Lichenihabitans psoromatis: one gene and its partner. The protein of the gene in region 1 interacts with the protein of each later gene in a pairwise test. Links are inferred from orthologs where the notes say so. Each region holds a gene or a part of one and is shown in the gene's direction. Other genes may lie near its edges.

Region 1 (3,969 bases):
TTTGAAAGCGGAGGAGAGACCCATGGTTCGTGCCTTGTTTGAAGACGTGATCGAGCTCGCATGCCTCGCCGCATTCCTGTCTGGCGTGGCGATCCTGGCGAACCCCGGAACCATGGCTTGGATATTTTGAGGGGGAGTTGATCCGGTGTCGGTCGATCAAGCGGCGATCGAGCGATGTTCGGCCTCCAAGCGCATGTCAGCTTTCTGTTGACGAGCCGGCCTAACGCTCGACGCGTCGCCGATCGGCGGTCAAAGTAGTGACCGGCGCCGCGGTGGCGGAACCGGGTTGCCTTTGAAGGATCATGTTTTGGTTGCGGATACGAACGAGCCTGGTTTCGTGCACCTTCATGTGCATTCGTCGTTTTCCTTGCGCGAAGGCGCGCTGACCATTGGCAAGCTCGCGAAGCTCGCGGCGCAGGATCGCATGCCGGCTCTGGCGATCACAGACAGCAATAACCTGTTCGGCGCGCTCGAGTTTTCTGAGAAATTATCCAAGGAAGGCATTCAGCCGATCGTCGGCCTTCAGATCGTCGTTGATTTCGGCGATGGAGCGGCCGTTGCAGGGCGCTTCGATGTGGCCAAGGCGGGTCGAGGCGCCATCGTCTTGCTCGGTGCCACTGAGGTCGGCTACGCCAATCTCATGCGGATCGCATCGCGGGCCTATCTCGATCCGACACCTGGCGAGCCGCCGCATGTGAGTTTCCAGCGCCTGTCGGAAAGCCATGCTGGCTTGATCGCGCTGACGGGTGGGCCCTCCGGTCCCATCGATCGGTTGTTCGCCGTCGATCGAGCCGATAATGCGGCACAGAGGCTCGATCGTCTCGTCAGCCTGTTCGGCGATGATCGTCTTTACGTGGAACTCCAGCGTCATTCTCTCGACGAGGAGCGACGGGTCGAGCCGCAACTCATCGATCTGGCTTATCGTCGGGACCTGCGCCTCGTCGCCACCAACGAGCCATTCTTCGCCACGCAGGCCGATCATGAGGCCCATGACGCGCTGATCTGCATCTCCGAAGGCGCCGTCCTCGGCACGCCAAATCGACGCCAATTGTCGGCGGAGCATCGGTTCAAGACGCGTGCTGAAATGCTGGCTCTCTTCGGCGACCTTCCGGAAGCCACCGCTCATACGGTGGAGATCGCGCAGCGCTGCTCCTACCGGCCGCGAACCCGGAAGCCGATCCTCCCGAACTTCACCGCGCTGAATGGCGAGCCGCTCGACGAAGTGGCGGCCCTCCGCCAGCAGGCCGAGCAGGGGCTCGATGCGCGGCTCGCCAGCCATGGCACCGCGCCCGGCATGAGCGAAGACGTCTACCGCCAGCGGCTTGCGTTTGAGCTCGACGTCATCATCAATATGAAGTTTCCGGGCTACTTTCTGATCGTCGCGGATTTCATCAAATGGGCGAAGGCGCATGACATTCCGGTCGGCCCGGGGCGCGGGTCGGGCGCAGGGTCGCTCGTGGCTTATGCGCTGACCGTTACCGACCTCGACCCCCTGCGCTTCGGGCTCTTGTTCGAGCGCTTTCTCAATCCCGAACGCATTTCGATGCCGGATTTCGACATCGACTTTTGCCAGAACCGGCGGGACGAGGTCATTGCCTATGTGCGGCAACGCTACGGGGTCGATCGCGTGGCGCAGATCATCACGTTCGGGTCGTTTTTGGCGCGGGGCGTGCTCCGCAACGTCGGGCGGGTGCTCGAAATGCCGCTCGGGCAGGTCGATAAGCTCGCTAAGCTGGTGCCGCAGAATCCGGCTAACCCGGTGACCTTGGCCCAGGCTGTCGAGAGCGAGCCGCGTCTGCAGGAAGCCGCCGAGACCGAACCGCGGGTGGAGCGTCTTTTGTCGATCTCGAAGACGCTGGAGGGGCTCTATTCCAATGCCTCGACCCATGCGGCCGGTATCGTGATCGGCGACCGCCCCCTCGATGAGCTCGTGCCGCTCTATCGCGACCCGAAGTCGGATATGCCGGCAACGCAGTTCAACATGAAATGGGTCGAGCCGGCCGGTCTGGTCAAATTCGACTTTCTGGGTTTGAAAACCCTGACGGTTCTGCAGACGGCCGTGACACTCATCGCCCAACGCGGCATCAAGGTCGATCTGTCGGCCATCCCGATCGACGACGTTAAAACCTATGCCATGCTCGGACGGGGCGAAACGGTCGGCGTGTTCCAGCTGGAAAGCGTCGGAATGCGAAAAGCCCTGGTCGACATGCGCGCTGATCGGTTCGAGGATCTGATCGCGCTCGTGGCCCTCTACCGGCCGGGTCCGATGGCCAATATTCCGGTCTATTGCGCCCGAAAGCTTGGCGAGGAAGTCGCCGAATATCCGCATCCAAAACTCGAGGCGGTGCTGAAGGAGACGCATGGCGTCATCATCTATCAGGAACAGGTGATGCAGGCCGCCCAGATGCTGTCGGGTTATTCGCTCGGCGAGGCCGATATGCTGCGCCGCGCGATGGGCAAGAAGATCAAGGCCGAGATGGACGCGCAGCGCGATCGCTTCGTGAGCGGTGCTGTCGAGCGCGGCGTCAAGACCGAAACGGCCAATACGATCTTCGATCTTCTGGCCAAATTTGCCGATTACGGCTTCAACAAAAGCCACGCCGCCGCCTATGCCTTGATCGCCTATCAAACTGCTTATCTGAAAGCCAATTATCCGGTCGAGTTTCTCGCCGCCTCAATGACGCTCGATAAAGCCAACACCGACAAGCTGTCAGAATTTCGCAACGAGGCGCGGCGGCTCGGCATCAAGGTCGAACCACCTTCGGTGAACCGGTCCGGTGTCGATTTCGACGTCACGCGGGACGATCCGCCCGCCATCGTCTACGCTTTGTCGGCCATCAAGGGCGCGGGGGAAGGGCAGATCGCCGCCATCGTCGCGGCGCGGGGGAGCAAACGCTTCAGCTCGCTCGCCGATTTTGCGTTGCGGCTGACCTCTCGCGACGTCAACAAAAAGGTGCTCGAGAGCCTTGCGGCCGCCGGCGCCTTCGATGAGTTCGAGACGGATCGGGCGCGCGTCTTTGCCGGAGTGGAACAAGTGCTCGGCATGGCGACGCGTGCGGGCGACGAGCGCCGCGCCGGCCAGAGTGCTTTATTCGGCGCCTCCGACGTCGAAAGCGCCTTCCGCTTACCGCTGGCCGATGCGTGGCCCGCAGCCGAGCGATTGCGCCGGGAGTTCGATGCGGTTGGATTCTTTCTGTCGGGTCATCCCCTCGACGACTACGAAGCCATTCTCAAGCGGCTCCGCATCCAGCGTTGGGCGGAGTTCTCGCGTGCCGTGAAGGGCGGTGCGACGAGCGCGCGCCTTGCCGCGACCGTGCTCGACCGGATGGAGCGCCGGACGAAATCCGGCAACAAGATCGGCATCGTCAATCTGTCGGACGCGTCGGGTCAATATGAAGCGATCATGTTCCAAGAGACCCTGAACGAGCATCGCGACCTGTTCGAAAAGGGATCCGCCGTGTTGATCACGGTGCAGGCTAGCGCTGAAGGCGACGAGGTGCGTTGCCGCATTCTCACGGCCGAGGGGCTCGATCAAGCGGCTCATCGAGCGCAGAAAGGGCTGCGTATCCACGTGCGGGATGTCGCGCCACTCGCCACGATTGCGAGCCGCCTCGATAAAAAGGGCGATGGCGAGGTCTCATTTGTCGTCATGATGGACGATGGCCTCCGTGAGGTGGAGGTCAAGCTGCCGGGCAAGTTCAGCCTGTCGCCCCTGATGGCTGGCGCCTTGAAGGCGGTGCCGGGCGTCGTCGCGGTCGAAAACGTATGACACAAGTGTCCGAAGACGATCTCATCGCGCGTTTCTTTGCGCCGCTGGCCGGGCCAGCCGCGCTGGAGTTACGCGACGATGCGGGGTTGCTGGGGGTGTCGGCCGGGCAGGAGCTCGTCCTCACCAAGGACGCGCTGGTGGCGGGTGTGCATTTTTTCGCCGATGATCCACCGGCTTCGATTGCCCGCAAGGCGCTTCGA
Region 2 (4,774 bases), 1.7 Mb from region 1 along the record:
CTGATCGACCTCAAGGTCGTGACCAAGCGCGACACCACGGTCGAGGAAATCAACGCCGCCATGAAGCGTGCGTCCGAGCAGGAGCTCAAGGGCGTGCTGAACATCACCGAAGCGCCGAATGTGTCGATCGACTTCAACCACGACCCGCATTCCTCGACCTTCCACATGGACCAGACCAAGGTGATCGACGGCAATTTCGTCCGTGTTCTGGCCTGGTACGACAACGAGTGGGGCTTTTCGAACCGCATGGCCGACACGGCCGTGGCTATGGCCAAACTCATCTGATCGACCCTATACGGACCTCCGCTTCGGCGGAGGCCCGGGCAAGGGACCACTCGGGTGCCCCATGCCGCCAGCGGAGGCGAGCCGGGCATTGTTCACGTTCGAGGCAACCACCATGGCCGATTTCAAGACGCTTCATGACGCGCCATTTGCGGGCAAGCGCGTGCTGGTCCGCGTCGATCTCAACGTGCCGGTCGAGAATGGCGTCGTCAGCGACACGACCCGCATCGAGCGCGTCGTCCCGACCATTCGGACCATCGCCGATAAGGGCGGCAAGGTAATCCTGCTGGCTCATTTCGGACGACCCAAGGCCGGTCCGGACGAGGCCAATTCGCTAAACTTTCTAACCACCTATCTGGCCGATCATCTCGGCCACCCGGTTGCTTTCGCGCCGCATGGCATCGAGGCTTCGTCCCGCGCCATCGCGGCGATGCAGCCCGGCGATGTGCTGCTGCTCGAAAATACCCGCTTCCACTCAGGCGAGGAAAAGAACGACCCGGATTTCGTCACCGCGCTGGCGGCCCTCGGCGACGTCTACGTCAACGATGCCTTCTCGGCCGCGCACCGCGCCCATGCCACGACCGAGGGTCTTGCCCGCAAACTGCCGGCTTATGCGGGCCATAGCATGACGGCTGAACTCGAGGCGCTGTCGAAGGCACTCGACCGGCCGGATCGCCCCGTCGCGGCGATCGTCGGTGGCGCCAAGGTCTCGACCAAACTCGAATTGCTCGGCAACCTCGTCAAGAAAGTCGATATTCTGATCATCGGCGGCGGCATGGCCAATACCTTCCTGGCCGCGCAGGGCAAGGCGGTCGGGAAATCGCTTTGCGAACACGATTTGCTCGACACCGCCCGCAAAATTCTGGCCGAAGCCGGCGCGTGCGAGATCGTCTTGCCGGTCGATGCCGTCGTGGCGAAAGAATTCAAAGCCAACGCGCCGTCGCGCGCCGTGTCGGTCGATGCCGTCGAGGCCGACGACATGATGCTCGACACGGGGCCGACATCAATCGAAAACGTCGCCTCCATCCTCCGCCGCACCAAGACGCTGGTCTGGAACGGGCCGTTCGGAGCGTTCGAGATGAAACCGTTCGACGCTGGCACCATGGCGATCGCGAAGCAGGCGGCCGCCATGACACAGGCTGGCGATCTGGTGACCATCGCGGGCGGCGGCGATACCGTGTCGGCCCTGAACGCGGCCGGTGTCGCGGCGGAGTTTACTTATATCTCCACCGCCGGCGGTGCTTTTCTCGAATGGCTGGAAGGCAAGACCTTGCCGGGCGTCCACGCCTTGCGGAACCACTGACCACAGTCGACTTCAAGGCGGGGAGGCGGCCATGATGGTCGTGGGCCTGACCGGCTCGATCGGCATGGGCAAATCGACCACCGCCGCGATGATCCGCGAGGCCGGCGTACCAGTCTTCGACGCCGATGCGGCAGTGCATGACCTTTATCGCGGCGAGGCGGCCGCCGTGGTAGAGGCCGCTTTTCCGGGTGTCGCGCGCGACGGGGCGATCGACCGGGCAGCGTTGGGCAAGAGGGTGCTCGGCGATGCGGCGGCCCTCGCTCGGCTGGAAGCCATCGTGCATCCGCTCGTCTTGGCGAGACGACGCGCCTTCCTGGCCGCCGCCGAGAAGGCGGGGGTGTCGCTCGTGGTGCTCGATATCCCGCTTCTGTTCGAGACGGGGGCCGACAAGGACGTCGATGCCGTGATCGTCGTGTCGGCACCGGAAACGGTGCAAAACGCGCGGGTTCTGGCTCGCCCTGGCATGACCGAGGCCCGCTTTTCGGCCATAAAGGCCAAGCAGATGCCGGATGCGGAGAAACGCAGCCGCGCCGATTACGTGATCGAGACGGGGGAGGGCCTTCCGGCCGCCCGACATCGCGTCGATGCCGTGCTGGCCGCGCTGCGCCGTAAATCAGGTGAGGGGCCGACGCATGCGTGAGATCGTTCTCGATACGGAAACGACCGGGCTGGACCCCTTCAAGGGCGACCGGCTGGTCGAGATCGCCGGGATCGAACTCATCAACTCGATCCCGTCCGGGCGCGAGTATCATACCTACATCAACCCGCAACGCGACATGCCGGACGATGCGTTTCGCGTTCATGGCCTCTCGGCCGAGTTCCTCTCAGGCTATCGGCTTTTTCACGAGGTGGCGGACGAGTTTCTGGATTTCGTGCAGGACGCACGGCTCGTGATCCATAATGCCGAATTCGACATGCGCTTCATCAATAGCGAATTGAAGACGCTGGCGCGACCGCCGATCGGCATGGAGATGGTGCTGGATACGCTGGCGCTGGCGCGCCGTCGTCATCCGGGTGCCGCCAATTCGCTCGATGCGCTCTGCCAGCGCTACAAGATCGACAACACCCGCCGCGTGAAACATGGCGCCCTGGTCGACGCGCAGATCCTGGCCGAGGTCTATGCCGAATTGCAGGGTGGCCGGCAGACCTCGCTCGGCCTCGCGACCCAGGTGGTTGTGCTGCGCGGCGACGCGCATGCGGCCCAGATGCGGCGGCCGCGCCCGCTGCGGCCTGTCATCACGGCTGCCGAGCGCGAGGCTCATGCGGCTTTTATCGCAAGCCTCGGCGGCGAGCCGATTTGGCTCGGCTATCGGCAGCCGCCAGCGGCCGAAACCGTGTCCGTGCCAGAGCGCTCGCTCATCTCGGCCTGACGCAGCCTCCATCGCGGCCCCTCTTGTGGCGTGGTCGTGTTGCTTGTATGACCACCTGCGGCTCCCGCGATCGGGAGCTCTGGTGAAGGCGTCTCGTGGCTCATTTGGCCCAAAATGATTCGGTGATCGGGGTCCGCAACGCGGCCCGAGCGGATCTGCGCCTGCCGTTCGCCGCTGCAGCCGCTTTCCTTCTTCAGATCCTGCTTCTTAGCCGCCCCTGAGGGCCGGCCGGGCCTTTGGCCTGGGCGCTCAGGGGATGCAGGTCTCGGCAGATTTCGAGCCCGACGCAGAGGCGAGGGCCAGCACGCTTTGAAGGATCACCCCATGTCACAATCTGAACCGCAGCATCAGTCGGCCACGCCGGCACGCGACCATATCGTCATTTTCGACACGACCCTGCGGGACGGGGAGCAATCCCCGGGCGCCACCATGACGTTCGAGGATAAACTCAGCGTCGCGGCCTTGCTCGACGAGATGGGCGTCGACGTCATCGAGGCAGGCTTTCCGATCGCCTCCGAGGGGGACTTCGAAGCCGTGTCGGAGATCGCCCGCCGCACCAAGCGCGCCACGGTGGCGGGGCTGGCCCGCGCCATCGAGGGCGACATCGCCCGCGCCGGAGCGGCCGTGCGCCATGCCGTCAAGCCGCGCATCCACACCTTCGTGTCGACCTCGCCGATCCATCTCGCCCATCAGATGCGGAAGACCCAGGACGAGGTGCTGCAGATCATTACCCGCACGGTGGCCCAGGCGCGCGGCCTCGTCGACGACGTCGAATGGTCCGCCATGGACGCGACCCGCACGCCGATCGACTATCTGTGCCGTTGCGTCGAAGCCGCGATCCGGGCCGGTGCCACGACCATCAACCTGCCCGATACGGTGGGTTATGCGCTGCCCGACGAATATAAGGCGATGTTCCAGTCGGTTCGCGAACGCGTCCCGGGTGCCGATGCGGTGATCTTCTCGGTCCATTGCCACAACGACCTCGGCTTGGCGGTCGCCAACACCTTGGCGGGGATCGACGGCGGCGCCCGGCAGGTCGAATCCACCATCAACGGCATCGGCGAGCGGGCCGGCAATGCGGCGCTCGAGGAGGTCGTGATGGCGATCCGAACGCGCGGCGACGTCTTGAACCTGTCGACCGCAATCGACAGCACGATGTTGACCCGCGCCTCCAAGCTCGTGTCGGCCGTCACCTCATTCCCGGTGCAATACAACAAGGCGATCGTCGGCCGAAATGCATTCGCGCATGAAAGCGGCATTCATCAGGACGGGATGCTGAAGGATGCCTCGACTTACGAGATCATGACGCCGGAAAGCGTTGGCGTCTCCAAGACCTCGCTGGTGATGGGCAAACATTCGGGCCGCCACGCCTTCAAGGAAAAACTGCGCGAGATGGGCTATGTGCTCGGCGACAATGCCATCGAGGACGCCTTCAAGCGCTTCAAGGATTTGGCCGACCGCAAGAAGACGGTCTACGACGAGGATCTCGCGGCTCTGGTCGACGACGAGATCGGCAGCGCGCACGAGCGGATCCGCCTCGTCGCCTTGACCGTGATCGCCGGCACGATGGGCCCGCAATCCGCGACCCTGACGCTCGATATCGAGGGCACGCATACGACGCGTCAGGCGACCGGCAACGGTCCGGTCGACGCGATCTTCAATGCCATCCGCTCGATCGTGCCGCATGAAGCGGGGCTCGATCTCTATCAGGTTCATGCCGTGACCGAGGGGACAGACGCCCAGGCCGAAGTCTCGATCCGGCTCATCCAGGGCAGCCGCTCCGCCACGTCCAAGGGCGCCGATCCGGATACGCTGGTGG

Evidence for each region.
Region 2: the proteins of dnaE (region 1) and dnaQ interact in binary tests that used the Escherichia coli proteins (3 or more experiments, as listed by UniProt). The link is inferred for Lichenihabitans psoromatis from one-to-one orthologs.

What each region holds. Positions count from the first base shown.
Region 1 is NZ_CP036515.1:3,295,678-3,299,646, forward strand. It holds dnaE (DNA polymerase III subunit alpha), read left to right. Parts: upstream 1-307; coding sequence 308-3,769; downstream 3,770-3,969. Other genes in the region: thiL (thiamine-phosphate kinase), read left to right, coding at 3,766-3,969. UniProt on the Escherichia coli protein: DNA polymerase III is a complex, multichain enzyme responsible for most of the replicative synthesis in bacteria. This DNA polymerase also exhibits 3' to 5' exonuclease activity. The alpha chain is the DNA polymerase catalytic subunit.
Region 2 is NZ_CP036515.1:1,627,224-1,631,997, forward strand. What follows is about bases 1,103-4,086. They hold dnaQ (DNA polymerase III subunit epsilon), read left to right. Parts: upstream 1,103-2,217; coding sequence 2,218-2,955; downstream 2,956-4,086. Other genes in these bases: EY713_RS07560 (phosphoglycerate kinase), read left to right, coding at 1,103-1,585; coaE (dephospho-CoA kinase), read left to right, coding at 1,617-2,225; EY713_RS07575 (2-isopropylmalate synthase), read left to right, coding at 3,280-4,086. Also shown: gap (type I glyceraldehyde-3-phosphate dehydrogenase), read left to right, coding at 1-285; more of EY713_RS07560, read left to right, coding at 398-1,102; more of EY713_RS07575, read left to right, coding at 4,087-4,774. UniProt on the Escherichia coli protein: DNA polymerase III is a complex, multichain enzyme responsible for most of the replicative synthesis in bacteria. The epsilon subunit contain the editing function and is a proofreading 3'-5' exonuclease.